Regions from separate parts of the Nocardioides sp. REDSEA-S30_B4 genome, predicted to be linked through region 1. Evidence: predicted binding sites of a transcription regulator. Region 1 holds the regulator's gene; the other holds the start of a gene.
What was found. Region 1 encodes HrcA, which represses chaperone genes, less so after heat shock. Its sites were predicted from a motif close to TTGGCACTCGNNNNNNNCGAGTGCCAA; they were not measured.

Region 1 (9,080 bases):
TTCCCCCCGCCGATCATCGCACGCGCGACACACGACGGAACCTGGAACGCGGATCGGACGTCCCAAGGGCATCATGGACACCATGCGCACCACTCCACGACCCGTCCGCACCTTGGCCGCCCTGGCGGTCGGGGTCCTGCTGACCACCTCCGCGTGCGGTGGTGACGACAGCGCGACCGACCCGGTCGCCGCGGACCGCTCGGAGTCGCCCACGGCCGCGGCGTCGCCCTCGGAGCCCGCGCCCAGCGACGTACCGTCCGAGGAGCCGGCGCCCGCAGGGGCGGTGCCGGTCTACTACGTCGGCGACACCGGCGTCGGACCGCGGTTGTTCCGCGAGTTCCGCCGGGTCAGCGGCGAGCCGGCGCTCGGCGCGGCCGAGATGGCCGCCTCCGGTGAGCCCGCGGACCCGGACTACCGCTCGCTCTTCCCCGGCGGCGGCGGCTTCGACGCCGTCGACCACTCCGGCGGCACGATCGCGGTGAGCCTGTCCGACGAGACCTGGGTCGACCGCCCCTCGGGCATGGCCGGCGCCGAGGCCGAGCTGGCCCTGCAGGCCCTGGTGCACACCGTCCAGGGCGCGCTGCAGTCGCGCGACCCCGTCAGCGTGACCTCACCGTCCGGCGCCACGACGCTGTTCGGCGTCGAGACCTCCGACGGCGTCGACAACGCCGACCCCTTCGACGTGCTCAACCTGGTGAGCATCACCGCCCCCGAGCAGGGCGCGTCGGTCTCCGGCACCTTCACCGCCAGCGGGGTCGCGTCCTCCTTCGAGGCCACCGTCCCCTGGGAGGTGCGCGACGGCTCCGACGCCGTCGTCGCCCGCGGCTTCGCGACCGCCGAGGGGTGGATGGACGCGCTCTACCCGTGGGAGACCGAGGTGGACGTCTCCGACCTGGCCCCGGGCACCTACACCTTCATCGCCATGACCGACGACCCCTCGGGTGGCGAGGGCAACCCGCCGATGTTCGACACCAAGGAGATCACCGTCGGCTGAGCCCTCGAGGGCGGTGGGCAGTCAACCGTCCGGGCAGTCCGTTCGGTTCCTGAGCCACCGCCCCGGCACGTCCGGCGCGGGCGGTGAGTGTTGAACCGAACGGGGATCCGATTCGGTTGAAGGCTCACCGCTCCCCTGACCGACCGCCGTAGGCGGTGAGCAGGCAACCGATCGACAGCCGGATTCGGTTGCGCACTCACCGCTCCCGCGAGATCAGCCCCAGCGGGAGGTCCGCGAGAGCAGGGCCGCCACGGCAGCCACGCCCGCGGTGGAGGTGCGCAGCACCTCGGAGCCCAGCCGGACCGAGGTGGCGCCGGCGGCCGTGAACGCGTCGAGCTCCTCGGGAGCGATGCCACCCTCGGGCCCGACCACGAGCAGCAGCGACCCCGTGGCCGGCACCTCGAGCCCGGCCAGCGTCGTGGTGGCGTCCTCGTGCAGTACGACGGCGAGGTCGGCGGCGGCGACGAGCTCGGCCACCCGGGGGGTGCCGGCCATCGGGTCGACCACCGGGTGCCAGGTGCGCCGGGCCTGCTTGGCGGCCTCGCGGGCGGTGGAACGCCACTTGGCCAGGCCCTTCTCGGCCCGCTCCCCCTTCCAGACCGCCACGGAGCGGGACGCGGCCCACGGCACGACCCGGCCGACGCCGACCTCGGTCAGCACCTCGACCGCGAGCTCGCCCCGGTCACCCTTGGGAAGCGCCTGCACGACCGTGACCGACGGTGCGGGCTCGGGGTCGCGCGTGGCCTCGTGCACGCTGACGTCGAGGGTGCGCTTGCCGGTGGCGGCGACCTCGCCGAGCACCGACCGGCCCAGCCCGTCGGTCAGCACGAGCCGCTCCCCCACCCGCAGGCGTCGTACGGCGACGGCGTGGTGCGCCTCGTCGCCCTCGACGACCACCGTGGCACCCGCGGTCACGCCCTCCAGCGAGGGCACGAGGTGGACCGGGAGCGACATCGGCTCAGTGGTTGAACGCGTCGCGGAGGCGACCGAAGACCGACTTGGCGCCCGGCTTGACCGAGCCCTCCGGAGACTCCTCGCCGCGGATCGCCGCCAGCTCGTGCAGCAGCTCCTCCTGCCGGGCGTCGAGGCGCGTCGGGGTCTCGACCGCGATCGTGACGACCAGGTCGCCGCGACCGCCGCGCAGACCGGGCACGCCGCGTCCGCGCAGCACCTGCTCGGTGCCGGACTGGGTGCCGGGCCGGATGTCGAGCTCGAAGGAGGTCTCGAGGTCGGTGACCTGCTCGGACCCCTCGACGACGTCGGCCTCCAGCGTGGGCATCTCGATCGTGGTGCCGAGCGCCGCGGCCGTCATCGGGACCGTCACGGTGCAGTGCAGGTCGTCGCCCTGGCGCTTGAAGACCGGGTGCGCCGCCACGTGGATCTCGACGTAGAGGTCGCCGGCCGGACCGCCGCCGGGGCCGACCTCGCCCTGCTCGGCGAGCTGGACGCGGGTGCCGGTGTCGACGCCCGCGGGGATCTTCACGGTCAGGCTGCGGCGTGACCGGACCCGGCCGTCGCCGGAGCACTCGCGGCACGGGTCGGGGATCACGCTGCCGAAGCCGCGGCACGCGGCGCACGGACGCAGCGTGCGGATCTCGCCGAGGAACGAGCGCTGCACGTGGGCGACCTCACCCTGGCCGCGACAGGTCTCGCAGGGCACCGCGTGCGAGCCGGGAGCAGCACCCTCGCCGGCGCACGCCGAGCAGGTGACCGCGGTGTCGACCTTGATCTCGCGCGAGACGCCGAAGGCGGCCTCGGCCAGGTCGATCTCCAGCCGGATCAGCGCGTCCTGCCCGCGGCGTACGCGCGGACGCGGACCACGGCCCGTGCCAGTGCCCTGACCACCGCCTCCGAAGAAGGCGTCCATGATGTCGGTGAAGGAAAACCCGGCACCCTGGCCGAAACCACCCGCCCCGCCCCCGAACGGGTCGCCGCCGCGGTCGTAGGCCGCGCGCTTCTGCGGGTCGCTGAGCACCTCGTAGGCGCGGGAGACCTCGCCGAACTTCTCCTGCGCGGCGGGGTCGGGGTTGACGTCGGGGTGGTACTGCCGCGCGAGTCGCCGGTAGGCCTTCTTCAGCTCGGCGTCGTCGGCGTCACGGGAGACCCCGAGGATGTCGTAGAGGTCCTGGCTCACTGCGGTCGCTTCCTCGTCTTCTGTGCTGGTCGTCAGCTGGTCTGCGGCTGGTCGTCGGCTGGTCTGCGGGTGCGGGACGGGCGGCTCAGGCCTCGTCGAGGATCCGGGTCACGTAGCGGGCGACGGCGCGTACCGCAGCCATCGTCCCGGGGTAGTCCATGCGGGTCGGGCCCACGATGCCCAGGGTGGCCAGCGACTGGTCCTCGGGGCCGTAGCCCGTCGACACCACGCTGGTCGAGGCGAGCTCCTCGTAGGGGCCCTCGGCGCCGATCCGGACGGTCACCATGCCGCTGGACCCGGCCTCCCCGAGGAGCTTGAGCAGCACGACGTGCTCCTCCAGCGCCTCGAGCAGGGGGCGTACGGCGGAGTCGAAGCTGTCGCCGTAGCGGGCGAGGTTCGCCGCGCCCCCGACCGCCACCCGGTGGTCGGAGCGGTGGTCGCTCATCGCCTCGCAGAGCGCCTCGACCACGGCCCCGGTGGCCTCCGCGCCGGGCTGGGCCGCGGCGTCGTCGGCGGGCACCAGGGCGCGCAGCCCCGCCACGGCGTCGGCGATCCGCTGGCCGGTGGCGACCAGCAGCAGCCGGCTGCGCAACGTGGCGAGGTCGTCGTCGGCCAGCGGGGAGGAGAGCTCCACGAGGCGCTGCTCGACGCGCCCGGTGCTGAGGATCAGCACCACGAGCAGCCGCTCGGGGGTGAGCGCCACGAGCTCGACGTGCCGGACGGTCGAGGAGGAGAGCGTGGGGTACTGCACGACGGCGACCTGGCGGGTCAGCTGCGAGAGCAGCCGCACCGAGCGCTGGACCACGTCGTCGAGGTCGACCGCGCCGTCGAGGAAGCTGGAGATGGCGCGCTTCTCGGCCGAGGAGAGCGGCTTGACCGTGGTGAGGCGGTCGACGAACATCCGGTAGCCCTTGTCGGTGGGCACCCGCCCGGCGCTGGTGTGGGGCTGGGTGATGTAGCCCTCCTCCTCCAGCACCGCCATGTCGTTGCGCACGGTGGCCGGGGACACGCCCAGCCCGTGCCGCTCCACGAGCGCCTTGGAGCCGACCGGCTCCTCGGTCGAGACGTAGTCCTCCACGATCGCGCGGAGCACGGCGAGTCGACGGTCCTCCTGCACGCCCCACCTCCGGATCCCCTGGTCGTTCGAGCTCGGGCTCGAACCTGGCACTCGATCTCAGTGAGTGCCAACTCTACAAGCCCCGCGAGCCGACCCTTGGCACCCGTCGTGAGTGAGGTTAGGCTTGCCTCACTTCGACCGGAGGTCCTCATGCCCCTGCTCCGCCCCCGCGCCCAGCGCGACCCCTCGCCCATGGCCGCCCGGGCGCGCTCGGCGCTGGCCTGCCCGTCCGGTGCCGACCTGCGCGGCCACGACGACGCCCCGCTGCTCGACGCGGAGGTCGTGTCACTGACCGACGACGGGGGCCGGCCCACCCTGCTGTGCACCCCGACCTCGCCGCTGCTCACGCACGCGGCGCGGCGCGACGTGGTCCGGCTGCGCGTCACCAGCGGCGTGCGCGGGTCGACGAGCGACGAGGACGGCGCCCTGGACGTGCTCGAGGTCTCCGGGCGACTGGTGCTCGGCGGCTCCGAGGGCTGTGGCCGCTGTCCCGAGGAGCATCGCCTGGTGGTGCTCGAGCCGGCCGCGGTCACGCTGCGGGTCCAGGGCCGCACCGTGCCCGTGCCGGTGGAGGACTTCCTGGGCACCGAGCACGCACTCAACCGGGGCTACCTCCAGCGGGCCGCCGAGCACGCCACCGCGTGCCACGGCGAGGAGCTGCGCCGCGTCGTCGCCCGGCTCACGGGCTGCCCTCCGGGTCGCCTGGCGGCCGCGTCGCTCGCGGGCCTGGGCGTGGACGGGGTGGAGCTGCGGTGGGTCGACACCGACGGCGCGCACGCGCAGCGGCTCGTCTTCGACCCGCCGGCCACCGACGCCGCCTCCCTGGGACGGCTGCTGCGCGAGCACCTGGACCCGGGCATCTGCTGAGGGCGCCCGGGACGCTCCTGGCGGGGTGTTCCTAGGCTGGGCACCCATGAGCACCTCCCCCGCCACCCTCACCGAGGTCGCCGACCGCGTCTGGGTGGCCCGGCACCCCTGGTTCGACGTCAGCACGACCGTCGTCGGCGGGGAGCGGGGGCTGGTCGTCGTCGACACGCACGTCTCCACCCGCGTCGGCCGTGAGCTCGTCGAGTCCGCGCGGTCGCTCGGCGCCGGGGACGTGATCGGCGTCGTCGCGACGCACGCCCACCACGACCACGTGCTCGGCACCGCGGCGTTCCGCGAGGCCTTCGGGGAGGCGCTGCCCGTCCACGCCCACGAGTCCTGCGTGGACGAGCTGCGACGGTGGGCCGCCGACCGCCCGGCGTACGATGGCGAGGAGCCGGTGCCCGGCGAGGTCGACGCCAGCCCGGTGGTCCTGCCGGACCGGACCTTCTCCTCCGCCGCCGTGGTCGACCTCGGCGACCGGGTCCTGGAGCTGGTGCACCCCGGCCGGGCGCACACCTCCGGCGACCTCGTGGTCCGCGTGGCCGACGCCGACGTGCTCGTGGCCGGGGACCTGGTCGAGGAGTCCGGGCCGCCGGCGTACGGGCCCGACTCCTTCCCGATGGAGTGGCCGCTGGCGCTCGACGTGTGCCTGCAGCTGTGCACCGACCGCACCGTCGTGGTGCCCGGGCACGGCGCGCCCGTCGACCGGGCCTTCGTCATGGACCAGCGGGCCGACATCGGCGTGGTCGCGGAGACCATCCGCGACCTCGCCGGTCGTGGCGTCCGGGTCGAGCAGGCGCTGGAGGTCGGCGACTGGCCGCTCGATCGCGGCGCCCTGGTGCACGCGGTCGCGCGCGGCTACGAGCACCTCCCGGCCAGCCAGAAGCGGCTGCCCCTGCTGTAGCCCCACACCCCCTCGCGGGGGTGAGGCCGGGCACCGGGCGCCGACCTAGCGTCGGGACATGTCCGCGCACGAGCACGAGAACGAGAACACCGCCGGCATCCCCGACGAGCAGCTGCCGCCGGACCTGGTGGCCGGCGAGGACAACCCGCTGGCCGAGGGCCTCCCGGACGGCGAGGGCGAGGGGTTGCTCGAGGCAGGCAAGCCGGCCGAGGAGCCCTTGGACCCGGAGGCCCCCGCACACGCAGGGGACGACCGCGAGAAGCGGAGCGGTCCCGCGGAGGAGACGGACTGAGCGGGTCCAGCTGATCGGGTCCAGGTCGGTCCGCCCGGCGGCGCGCCTGCCACGGGCGGCGGGACCGCGTTCCTAGCCTGGACCGGTGAACGACCGCTACGGAACCGACGTCCTCTCGACCGACTGGCGCGCCCCCAGGCGCGGGCGGGCCACGGAGGCCCCGGCCACCCTCGGCGAGGTCGTCGAGGAGGTCACCGCTGACTTCTGCGGCGAGATCGTCGCCGTCGACCGGGACCTGGACGTCCTCACCCTCGAGGACCGGCGCGGCCGTCGCCGGACGTTCCCCCTCGGCCCGGGCTTCCTGCTCGACGGCAAGCCGGTGATCCTCACCGCCCCCGTCACGCAGAAGGGCCCCGCGAAGCCGACACGGACGGCCTCGGGGTCCGTGGCGGTGGAGACGAGGGCCCGCGTGGCGCGGGCCAGCCGGATCTTCGTCGAGGGTCGCCACGACGCCGAGCTGGTGGAGAAGGTCTGGGGGGACGACCTCCGGGTGGAGGGCGTGGCCGTGGAGTACCTCGGCGGAGTCGACGACCTGGCCGACCACCTGCGCGACTTCCGCCCCGGACCGGGCCGGCGCGTCGGCGTCCTCGTCGACCACCTGGTCGCGGGGTCGAAGGAGAGCCGGATCGCCCAAGGCATCGCCCGCTCCCCCGTCGGGAAGCACGTCCTGATCGTGGGACACCCCTTCGTGGACGTCTGGCAGGCGGTCAAGCCCGACCGGCTGGGCCTGGAGGCCTGGCCGTCGATCCCGCGCAGCATCGAGTGGAAGAAGGGCGTGTGCCAGCACCTCGGCTGGCCGCACCGCGACCAGGCCGACATCGCCCGGGCCTGGAAGCAGGTGCTGGGCCGGGTGGGTTCCTTCGCCGACCTCGAGCCCGCCCTGCTGGGTAGGGTCGAGGAGCTGATCGACTTCGTCACCGCAGACCAGGGGGACCGATGAGCCAGGTGCCGCCGCAGGGCCCCGGACCGATGCCGGGACCGCCCGGGCCCGGTGGGTGGGGCAAGCCGCCGATGTCCCCGTCGGAGGAGCGCACCTGGGGATCGGCCGCGCACTGGTCGGCCTTCGTGGCCGCCTTCGTGGCCCTGGCGTTCCTCGGCCCCCTGCTGGTGCTGCTGCTCAAGGGCAACGAGTCGGCCTACGTCCGGCGCCAGGCCGTGGAGTCGCTCAACTTCCAGATCTCGATGCTGATCTACGCCGTGGTCTCCGGCGTGCTGGTGCTGGTCCTGGTCGGCCTGCTGCTGCTCGTCGTGGTGGGCCTGGCGTGGGTGGTCTTCACCCTCATCGGCACGATCCGCTCGACCAACGGCGAGGAGTACCGCTACCCGCTCACCCTGCGCCTGGTCAGCTGACCCGGCTCAGGACAGCAACTCGCGGACGACCGCGTCGGCGAGCAGCCGCGCCGCATCGGTCAGGACCAGTCGCTCCCCCACCTGCTGGAGCAGCCCCCGGTCGACCAGCCCCGGCAGCGCGGCCAGGCCGTCGGCGCCGAGCACGTCGACCGGCAGGCCGTCGCGCAGTCGCAGCTCGAGCAGGACGCGCTCGACGCGCCGGTCCTCGGCCGACAGCACCTCCCGGGCGAGCGCCGGGCTGCGGCCCGCGGCCAGCCGCTCGGCGTACGCCGCGGGGTGCTTGACGTTCCACCAGCGCACCCCGCCCACGTGGCTGTGCGCCCCCGGGCCGACGCCCCACCAGTCCGCGCCGGTCCAGTAGAGCAGGTTGTGCCGGCAGCGGCTGGCCTCGCCCGCGGCCCAGTTGGAGACCTCGTACCACTCCAGCCCGGCGGCCCGGAACCGCTCGTCGGCAAGCTCGTACTTGTCGGCGAGGTCGTCCTCGTCGGGCATCGGCAGCTCGCCGCGGCGGACGCGGCGGGCCAGCGCGGTGCCGTCCTCGACGATGAGGGAGTACGCCGAGACGTGGTCGGGCCCGCAGGCCAGCGCCGCCTCGACCGAGGTCTCCCAGTCCGACAACGACTCGCCGGGCGTGCCGTAGATGAGGTCGAGGCTGACCTGCTCGAACCCGGCGGCCCTGGCCCACTCCACGGCCTGTGGCACCCGCAGCGGGTCGTGGGTGCGGTCGAGCACCGAGAGCACGTGGGTGACCTGCGACTGCATGCCGAAGGAGATCCGGGTGAACCCGCCCTCCCGCAGCCGGGCCAGCCCCTCCGGGGTCACGGAGTCCGGGTTGGCCTCGGTCGTGACCTCGACGTCCGGGCTGAGCCCGAGCTCGTCGCGGGCGGCTGCCAGCACGCTCGCGAGGTCCTCGGGCGGCAGCAGCGTCGGGGTGCCGCCGCCGAGGAAGACGGTGTCGACGCGCACGTCGCGATCCCCCAGCACCAGAACGGCACGTGCACGTAGAGGCCGAAGGGTCGCGTCCCCACGCCCTGCAGCGCCCCCGGCGGCAGCGAGCCGTCCTCGGGGGCGGTCTCGCCGTCGGGCAGGGAGGATGGCACCGACCCATCCTCCACGCTGGGGCTCAGACGGGCACGTTGAGGGTGACCGTGTAGCCGTCGTCGACCGAGCCGGTGACCGACGCCATCTGCAGGGAGTAGCCGTCGGAGAAGACGTTGTCGGAGTCCAGGGAGATCGCGGCGAGGTTCGCCGCGCTGCCGGAGTATCGGGCGTCGGCGTAGACGTCCTCGCTCACGTCCTGCGGCAACGCGAGCTGGGAGGTGCGCAGCTTGTTGGTGTAGCTGGTGGCGGCAGCCTCGGACTCGTAGACCTCGAAGTGCATGTGCGGCCAGCGACCCGAGTAGCAACCCGGGAAGATGCTGG
Region 2 (9,080 bases), on a different contig from region 1:
ACCGCCGAGGCCATCGGGACCGCGACGCCGAGGACGGTGCGGGTGGTGTGGGCGGCGCCGCCGCCGAAGCCGACCAGCACGCCGGCCGCGCCGGTGCGCATCAGGTGCAGCGCCGCGGTGTGGGTCGCGCAGCCGCCGACGATGACCGGCACGTCGAGCTCGTAGATGAACTCCTTGAGGTTCAGCGGCTCGGCCTGGCTGGAGACGTGCTCGGCGGAGACGGTGGTGCCGCGGATGACGAACATGTCGACACCGGCGTCCACGACGGTCTTGGCGAACTCCTTGGTGCGCTGCGGGGACAGCGAGCCGGCCACGGTGACCCCGGCCTCGCGCATCTGGCGCAGGCGCTCGGTGATCAGCTCGGGCTTGATCGGCTCGGTGTAGATCTCCTGCATCTTGCGCGTCGCATCGGTGCCGGTGAGCCCGGCGACCTCCTCGAGCAGCGGCTCGGGGTCCTCGTAGCGGGTCCACAGGCCCTCGAGGTTGAGCACGCCGAGACCACCGAAGCGGCCCATCGCGATGGCCGTGGTCGGCGACATGACCGAGTCCATCGGCGCCGCGATCACGGGCAGGTCGAAGCGGTACGCATCGATCTGCCAGTGCGTGCTGACCTCCTCGGGGTCACGCGTGCGCCGCGAGGGCACGATCGCGATGTCGTCGAAGGAGTAGGCACGCCGGGCGCGCTTGGCCTGGCCGATCTGGATCTCGGTCACCCGAGCAGGTTAGTCGCCGGATCAGCGACCGGTGTAGTTGGGCGCCTCGACGGTCATCTGCACGCCGTGCGGGTGTGACTCGGACAGCGAGGCCTGGGTGATCCGCACGAAGCGCCCCTTCTCCTGCAGCTCCGGCACCGTGCGGGCACCGACGTAGAACATCGTCTGGTTGAGGCCGCCGATGAGCTGGTGGGCGACCGCCGCGAGCGGGCCGCGGTAGGCCACCTGGCCCTCGATGCCCTCGGGGACGATCTGGTCGTCGGAGGTGATCTCGGCCTGGAAGTAGCGGTCCTTGGAGTAGGACTTCTTGCCGCGCGAGGACATCGCACCCAGCGAGCCCATGCCGCGGTAGGCCTTGAACTGCTTGCCGTTGACGAAGACCAGGTCGCCCGGGGACTCCTCGCAGCCGGCCAGCAGCGAACCGAGCATCACGCAGTCGGCACCGGCCACCAGGGCCTTGCCGATCTCGCCGGAGTGCTTCATGCCGCCGTCGGCGATCAGCGGGACGCCGGCCGGCTTGGTGGCCAGCGACGCCTCGTAGACCGCGGTGACCTGCGGGACACCGACACCGGTGACGACGCGGGTGGTGCAGATCGAGCCGGGGCCGACCCCGACCTTGACCGCGTCCGCGCCGGCGTCGACGAAGGCCTGCGCGCCCTCGCGGGTCGCGACGTTGCCACCGATGACCTGCACGTGCTTGGTGGCCGGATCGGTCTTGAGCCGCTCGACCATCTCCAGGAGCATGCGTACGTTGCCGTGGGCCGTGTCGGCCACGAGGACGTCGACACCCGCCTCCACCAGGGTCGTCGCGCGCTCCCACGCGTCGCCGAAGTAGCCGATCGCCGCGCCCACGAGGAGGCGGCCGTCAGCGTCGTACGACGCCTTGGGGAACTGCTCGCCCTTGACGAAGTCCTTGACGGTGATGAGGCCGACGAGACGACCCTCGTCGTCGACCAGCGGGAGCCGCTCGCGCTTGTGCTTGCGCAGCAGCAGCGTGGCCTCCTCGCGCGAGATGCCGGCGTGACCGGTGATCAGCGGCATCGGCGTCATCATCTCGTCGACCTTGGTGGTCGCCCACTCCGCGACCGGGGTGAAGCGCAGGTCGCGGTTGGTGATGATGCCGAGCAGGCGCATGTCGGGGTCGACCACGGGCAGGCCGGAGACGCGGTACTCGCCGCAGAGGCGGTCGAGCTCCTCCAGCGTCGCGTCGGGGCCGATGGTGACCGGGTTGGAGATGATGCCGGTCTGGGTCCGCTTGACAAGGTCGACCTGGTAGGCCTGGTCCTGGATCGAGAGGTTGCGGTGGAGCACGCCGATGCCGCCCTGGCGCGCCATCGCGATCGCCATGCGCGACTCGGTCACGGTGTCCATCGCCGCCGAGAGCAGCGGGACGTTGAGCGTGATCTCGCGGGTCAGGCGCGAGGAGGTGTCGATGTCCGCGGGTGCCAGGTCGGAGTGGCCCGGCAGGAGCAGGACGTCGTCGTAGGTGAGGCCGATGGCGGCGAACTTCTCCGGGATCTCCACGCGCCGAGTCTACGGGCCGCTCAGGTCGCGAGCGGCTTCAGGTCGCGCACGGGGACCCGGACGGTCAGCGTGTCCTGGGCCATCCGAATGCGGCCGCGCATGCCGGCGGCCATCACCATCGGGAGCACCGCCTGGTTGTCGGCCCGGGTGCGCAGCACGATCTCGGCGGCGCCGAGCATGTGTGCGAGCCGGGAGGAGTCGATGAGCAGCCGCGTGCCGAAACCGCGACGCTGCCAGGCCGGGTCGACCCGCAGGGTCACCGGCCGCACGTCGGGGTCGTCCTCGAGCGGCGCCTGGACCGTGGCCAGGCCGACCACGACACCGTCGACGATCGCCGAGACCGTGTCGCCCTCCACGACGTACGACGGCACGGCACCGCCGCCGAGGCGACGGCCGCCCGTGGAGCTGCCGATCGCGGCGGACTCCTTGGTGCGCTGCAGGACGTCGCTCACCAGGTCGGCCATGGCCGCCCCGCGGGCCCGCTCGATGTCGGTGAAGGGTGCGGTGCGGCGTACCTGCACCTGCACGTCGCCGACGGTCATCTCCATGCCGTCCTGGACCGGACCGTGGTCGCCGTCGCGGGGCTCGGACTCGGCGTCGAAGAGCTGGGCGACGACCTCGGGGAAGCTGGTGGGCCGCGCCAGGATCGTGCGCGCGGCCTGGACGTAGCGGGTCGGCTGGTCGGTCAGCGCCGCGGCCGAGACCTGCTGGGCGGCCAGGTGGGTCCAGCCCGAGGACTCCACGAGCAGGGCGACCTCGTGCTCGCTCCAGCCGTCGGGGGTCTCCATCACGACCTCGTCGGTCACGGCCTCCACGCCCGGGAAGATCTGCAGCCCCCGGATGTCCACTCCACGCTCCGCGCACTGCTGCGCCAGCGCCGCCAGCCCACCGGGCCGGTCGGGCAGGCTCGCGCGGACCCTCCACAGCATCGTCATGGCAGGAGTTCATCCCACGCGTGTTGCGGGGTTGTTGCGGTCGCGTGACCTGGCCCGACCGACTGGCGGCCCGGCCTGTGACGTGCGCGACCCCCGCCGGACCGGGGTCCGACGGGGGTCGTGGTGCGGGTGCTGCGAGTGAGCCGAGGCCTCAGTGTCCGTGGCCGTGCCCGTGGCCGGCGGCCGCGGACTCGTCCTCCTCCTCGGGCTTGTCGACGACCAGCGTCTCGGTCGTCAGCAGCATGCCGGCGATCGAGGTGGCGTTGACCAGCGCGGAGCGGGTGACCTTGACCGGGTCCAGGACGCCCTGGGCGACCAGGTCGCCGTACTCGCCGGTGGCGGCGTTGTAGCCGTTGCCGACGCCGAGCTCGCGGACCTTGGTGGTGATGACGTAGCCGTTCTCGCCACCGTTCTCGGCGATCCAGCGCAGCGGCTCGTCGGCCGACTTGCGCACGATGCGCACACCGAGCGCCTCGTCGCCCTCGAGCCCGAGGTTGTCCTCGAGCACGGAGACGGCGTGGACCAGCGCGGAGCCACCGCCGGGGACGATGCCCTCCTCGATGGCCGCACGGGTCGCGGAGACGGCGTCCTCGATGCGGTGCTTCTTCTCCTTCAGCTCCACCTCGGTGGCGGCGCCGACCTTGATCACGCACACGCCGCCGGCCAGCTTCGCGAGGCGCTCCTGGAGCTTCTCGCGGTCCCAGTCGGAGTCGGTGTTCTCGATCTCGGCCTTGATCTGCGCCACGCGACCGTCGACGGCGGCGGCGTCGCCGGCACCCTCGACGATGGTGGTGTGGTCCTTGGTGACCACGACGCGGCGGGCCTGGCCGAGGACCTCGAGGCCCACCTGGTCGAGCTTGAGGCCGACCTCGGGGGCGATGACCTGACCGCCGGTCAGGATCGCGATGTCCTGCATCATCGCCTTGCGGCGATCACCGAAGGCCGGGCTCTTGACCGCGACGGCGTTGAACGTGCCGCGGATCTTGTTGACGACCAGGGTGGAGAGCGCCTCGCCCTCGACGTCCTCGGCGAGGATGAAGAGCGGCTTGCCGGTCTGCATGACCTTCTCCAGCAGCGGCAGCATCTCGGCGACGGCCGAGATCTTGCCCTGGTGCAGGAGGATGTAGGCGTCCTCGAGGACGGCCTCCATGCGCTCGGGGTCGGTGACGAAGTACTGCGACAGGTAGCCCTTGTCGAACTGCATGCCCTCGGTGAAGTCGAGCTCGGTGCCCATCGTGGAGGACTCCTCCACGGTGATGACACCGTCCTTGCCGACCTTGTCGAAGGCCTGGCTGAGCAGGTCGCCGATGTGCTTGTCGCGGCTGGAGATGGTCGCCACGGACGCCATGTCCTCGACCGACTCGACCTCGCGGGCGGCCGAGCGCAGCGCCTCGCCGACGGCCTCGGCGGCCTTGTCCATGCCGCGCTTGAGACCCATCGGGTTCGCGCCGGCGGCCACGGCGCGCAGGCCCTCGTGGACCATCGCCTGGGCCAGCACGGTGGCGGTGGTGGTGCCGTCACCGGCGACGTCGTTGGTCTTGGTGGCGACCTCCTTCGTCAGCTGGGCACCGAGGTTCTCGAACGGGTCGTCCAGCTCGACCTCACGGGCGACGGTCACGCCGTCGTTGGTGATGGTCGGGGCGCCCCACTTCTTGTCGAGCACGACGTAGCGGCCCTTGGGGCCGAGGGTCACCTTCACGGTGTTGGCGAGCGCGTCCACGCCGCGCTCGAGAGCGCGCCGGGCGTTCTCGTCGAACTCCAGGATCTTGGGCACTACTACTCCTTACAGAGAGTCAGGAAACAGTGCGGGTCGTGCGCCGGCGCCCGCGAGGACACAGGCGCACGACCCGGAGCTGAGGATGCGTCAGCCGACGATCGCGAGGACGTCGCGCGCGGAGAGGATGAGGAACTCGTCCCCGCCGTACTTGACCTCGGTGCCGCCGTACTTGCTGTAGATGACCTTGTCGCCCACGGAGACGTCCATGGGGATGCGCTCGTCGCCGTCCTCGTTGAAGCGGCCCGGGCCCACGGCCACGACCTCGCCCTCCTGGGGCTTCTCCTTGGCGGTGTCCGGGATGACCAGGCCGGAGGCGGTGGTCTGCTCGGCGTCGAGCGGCTTGACGACGATCCGGTCCTCGAGGGGCTTGATGTTGACCGACACTGTTGTCGACCTCCACTTTCTGCACGGATGGGTTCAGGAACGTGGTGCCTGCTTCCCAGGTACGCCGTCGCGGGGGCCGCACCGGTGGCAAGCGCTGGCACACTCAGGGTGAGAGTGCCAGCACAGAAACTAGCACTCACCCCTAGTGAGTGCCAGAGCCGGTCGCCACTGGCAGGATCGCGGGGTGGATCTCGACGCCTTCCGGTGGCTGCTCACCGACGACGGGCAGGCCCTGCTCGCGCGCGCCGAGGAGTACGCCGGTGACGACCCGCTCGCCGCCCAGACCCGCCTGCGCGCCGCGGCGACGCCCGAACAGGCGGCCGCCGCCCTGACCCAGGCGACGCTACGGCGGCGGGCCGAGCCGAAGTTCGGCGAGCTCGCCCCCCGGCTCTACTTCACCCCCGACGGGCTCGAGCAGGCCACCCGACCCGCGGTCGCCCGACACCGGGTGGCCCGGCTGCAGGCGTTCGCCGCGAGCACGCTGGTCGACCTCGGCTGCGGCATCGGCGGGGACCTGATGGCCTCCGCAGAGGTGGGGATCATCTGCGCGGGCGTCGACCTCGACCCGGTGCGGGTTGCCGTCGCCGAGGCCAACCTGGCCGCGCTCGGCCTGCCCGGCGCGGTCATGGTCGCCGACGCCGTCGGCGTCGACACCTCGCCGTTCTCGGTCGCCTTCGCCGACCCGGCCCGCCGCTCCGCGCGCGGCCGGTCGTTCTCCGTCGACGACTGGGCGCCGCCCTGGTCCTTCGTCGAAACGCTGCTGCGCCGCGACTCCTGCGTGAAGGTCGCCCCCGGCATCCCGCACGACCTGGTGCCGGCCGGCGTGGAGGCCGAGTGGGTCAGCGACCACGGCGAGGTCAAGGAGGCCGCTCTGTGGTCGGGCTCGCTGGCCACCACCGCGCGCCGCGCCACCGTGATCGGCCGCGGCGGGCTCGCCACGCTCACCGACGAGGACCCGGTGGCCGACGAGGTCCGCGCGGTCGGTGACTTCCTCTACGAGCCCGACGGTGCGGTCATCCGCGCCGGGCTGGTCACGGCAGTCGCCGCCGGCGTCGGCGGCGGGCTGGTCGACCCGCACATCGCCTACGTCACCAGCGACCGGGCCTTCCGCTCGCCCTTCGCGCGCGGCTACCGCGTGGTCGAGGAGCTGCCCTACCGCGAGAAGCAGCTGAAGGCCGCGCTGCGCGAGCGCGGCGTGGGCCGGCTGACGATCAAGAAGCGGGGCGTCGACGTCGTACCCGAGGTGCTGCGCAAGCGGCTCTCGCTCTCCGGGGACGCCGAGGCGACCCTGGTGATGACCAGGGTCGCCGGGAGCGGCACCGCGCTGCTGGTGCAGCCGCTGTAGCGCCGCGTGCAACAACGACGTTCTGCAGGTCGACCTCGGCGTGTCGCCTGCAGAACGTCGTGATGCGGACTCAGGCGTTGGCGGGCACCGCGGCCGGGGTGTCGGTGCGGGCCTTGACCTCCTCGCGGTGGCCGTGGCGCAGCCCGAGCAGCGCGAGGACCAGCAGGACGGCGGCACCGGCGAAGGCGGCGATCGCGGCGTACCCCGCGATCATGCCGATGGTCGCGAAGGCGTACCCGTAGAGCAGCAGCCCGCGCAGGGTGTTGCCCATGAACAGCGACTGGCGCAGCCCGGCGAGGGCCTGGCCGTCGGCGGTGGCCTTGTCGGCGTCGGAGAGGGCGAGGTACTCACCACTCACCTGCTGGTAGGTCCGCCCGTCGCTGGAGGCGTTCATGTGGGCGAGGATGTAGTGGTCGGCGTAGGCCTTGGCCTCCGCGCCGGTGTCCAGCGGCGAGCCGACGAACGGCTCCAGGGCCTCACGGTCGGCGTCGGGCAGTTCCGCGATGGCCTCCTCGGCGGGCATCGTGATCTCCTGCATCCCCAGCTGGTAGTCGACCTGGTCGGCCACGAAGGCGTTGGCCCAGGTGAGCAGGCCGCCGGCCACCAGGAGCACCGCGGCGAGCGCCAGGCCCACCCACGAGGTCAGCTTGTCGAGCATCGCACGCATCGTCTTGTTCCTTTCCCCGGGCGGGACCTCCCCGCCTCGACGAGTACGACGCTATGGGCCGTCGCCGGGGCGGGGAGAGGGTCCGCGGGCACCCGCCCGGAGGGCCATGGTCCCGAGGTCGTGGGACCTCGGCCCAGGGACCTTGTACCCGGTCGGGTCAGCCGAGGGCTGCCTTCTCCGCCCCGATCGTGGTGTCGTCACCGTGCCCGGTGTGCACGACGGTGTCGTCGGGCAGCTCCCACAGGCTGGCGCGGATCGAGGCCTCGAGGGTCGGCCGGTCGCTGAAGGAGCGGCCGGTGGCGCCGGGGCCGCCGTTGAAGAGCGTGTCCCCGGTGAAGACGCAGCCCAGCGCGGGGGCGTGGAAGCAGACCGCACCGGGCGCGTGCCCGGGCGTGTGCAGGGCCCGCAGCGTGGTGCCGGCGACCTGGACCTCGAAGCCGTCGGCGAGGTCGACGTCCCAGAGGTGGTCGGTGTGCGTGAGCTCCCACAGGGGCTTCTCGTCGGGGTGCAGCATGATCGGCGCGACCACTCTCTCGCGCAGCGAGGGTGCGACACGGCAGTGGTCGTCGTGCGCGTGGGTCAGCAGGATCGCGCGCACCTGCCGGTCGCCCACGACCTCCATGATCGCGTCGACGTCGTGGGGGGCGTCGATGACGACGCACTCGGTGTCGTCGCCGACCACCCAGATGTTGTTGTCGACGTCGAAGGTCTCGCCGTCGAGGGAGAAGGTCCCCGAGACGACCGCGTGGTCGATGCGGGCCCCCGATCCGATGCCCGCCATCAGAGCACCACCACCGAGCGCAGCACGCCGCCGTGGTGCATCTTCTCGAAGGCGGCCTCGACGTCGTCGATGCCGATCTCCTCGGAGACGAAGGCGTCGAGGTCGAGGCGGCCCTGCCGGTAGAGGTCGACGAGCATCGGGAAGTCGCGCGAGGGCAGGCAGTCGCCGTACCAGCTGGACTTCAGGGAGCCCCCGCGGCCGAACACGTCGATGAGCGGCAGGTCGGGGACCTTCATGTCCGGGGTCGGGACACCGACCAGGACGACGGTGCCGGCGAGATCGCGGGCGTAGAACGCCTGCTTCCAGGTCTCGGGGCGACCGACCGCCTCGACGACGATGTCAGCGCCTTCGGCGCCCTCGTAGACGCCGCCGCAGATCTCCTTGACCGCCTCCACGACGTCGGTGCTGCTGGAGTCGATGGTGTGGGTCGCGCCGAGCTCGGTGGCCTTCTCCAGCTTCTTGGCATCGATGTCGATCGCGATGATCGGGCTGGCCCCGGCCAGCGCGGCGCCGGCGACCGCGGCCACGCCGACACCACCGCACCCGATGACCGCGACGCTGCGACCGCGGGTCGCACCGCCGGTGTTGATGGCCGCGCCGATGCCGGCCATCACACCGCAGCCGAGCAGACCGACCGCGGCCGGACGAGCCTCGGGGTCGACCTTGGTGCACTGGCCGGCGGCGACGAGGGTCTTCTCGGCGAACGCGCCGATGCCCAACGCCGGGGACAGCTCGGTGCCGTCCTCCAAAGTCATCTTCTGGGTCGCGTTGTGGGTGGCGAAGCAGTACTGCAGGTCCCCGCGCTTGCAGGCGCGGCACTCGCCGCAGACAGCACGCCAGTTGAGGATCACGAAGTCACCCGGCGCGACGTCGGTGACACCCTCGCCGACGGCCTCGACGACGCCGGCGGCCTCGTGGCCGAGGAGGAAGGGGAACTCGTCGTTGATGCCGCCC

Region 2: a site for HrcA is predicted at 5,463-5,489, ahead of groES (co-chaperone GroES). Genes of this name have one in related genera too.

Annotation. Positions count from the first base shown of each region.
Region 1 covers NZ_LUPI01000080.1:30,055-39,134, forward strand. The annotation lists gene A6R01_RS14815 (Gmad2 immunoglobulin-like domain-containing protein) at 83-994, shown strand; gene A6R01_RS14820 (16S rRNA (uracil(1498)-N(3))-methyltransferase) at 1,208-1,948, opposite strand; gene dnaJ (molecular chaperone DnaJ) at 1,953-3,128, opposite strand; gene hrcA (heat-inducible transcriptional repressor HrcA) at 3,214-4,245, opposite strand; gene A6R01_RS14835 (hypothetical protein) at 4,396-5,112, shown strand; gene A6R01_RS14840 (MBL fold metallo-hydrolase) at 5,159-6,016, shown strand; gene A6R01_RS14845 (hypothetical protein) at 6,075-6,308, shown strand; gene A6R01_RS14850 (DUF3097 domain-containing protein) at 6,394-7,248, shown strand; gene A6R01_RS14855 (DUF4870 domain-containing protein) at 7,245-7,658, shown strand; gene hemW (radical SAM family heme chaperone HemW) at 7,665-8,624, opposite strand; gene A6R01_RS14865 (intradiol ring-cleavage dioxygenase) at 8,782-9,080, opposite strand, start outside.
Region 2 covers NZ_LUPI01000030.1:4,368-13,447, reverse strand. The annotation lists gene A6R01_RS07635 (GuaB3 family IMP dehydrogenase-related protein) at 1-713, opposite strand, end outside; gene guaB (IMP dehydrogenase) at 735-2,237, opposite strand; gene A6R01_RS07625 (GNAT family N-acetyltransferase) at 2,258-3,172, opposite strand; gene groL (chaperonin GroEL) at 3,324-4,946, opposite strand; gene groES (co-chaperone GroES) at 5,037-5,333, opposite strand; gene A6R01_RS07610 (SAM-dependent methyltransferase) at 5,518-6,678, shown strand; gene A6R01_RS07605 (hypothetical protein) at 6,749-7,345, opposite strand; gene A6R01_RS07600 (MBL fold metallo-hydrolase) at 7,503-8,126, opposite strand; gene A6R01_RS07595 (S-(hydroxymethyl)mycothiol dehydrogenase) at 8,126-9,080, opposite strand, start outside.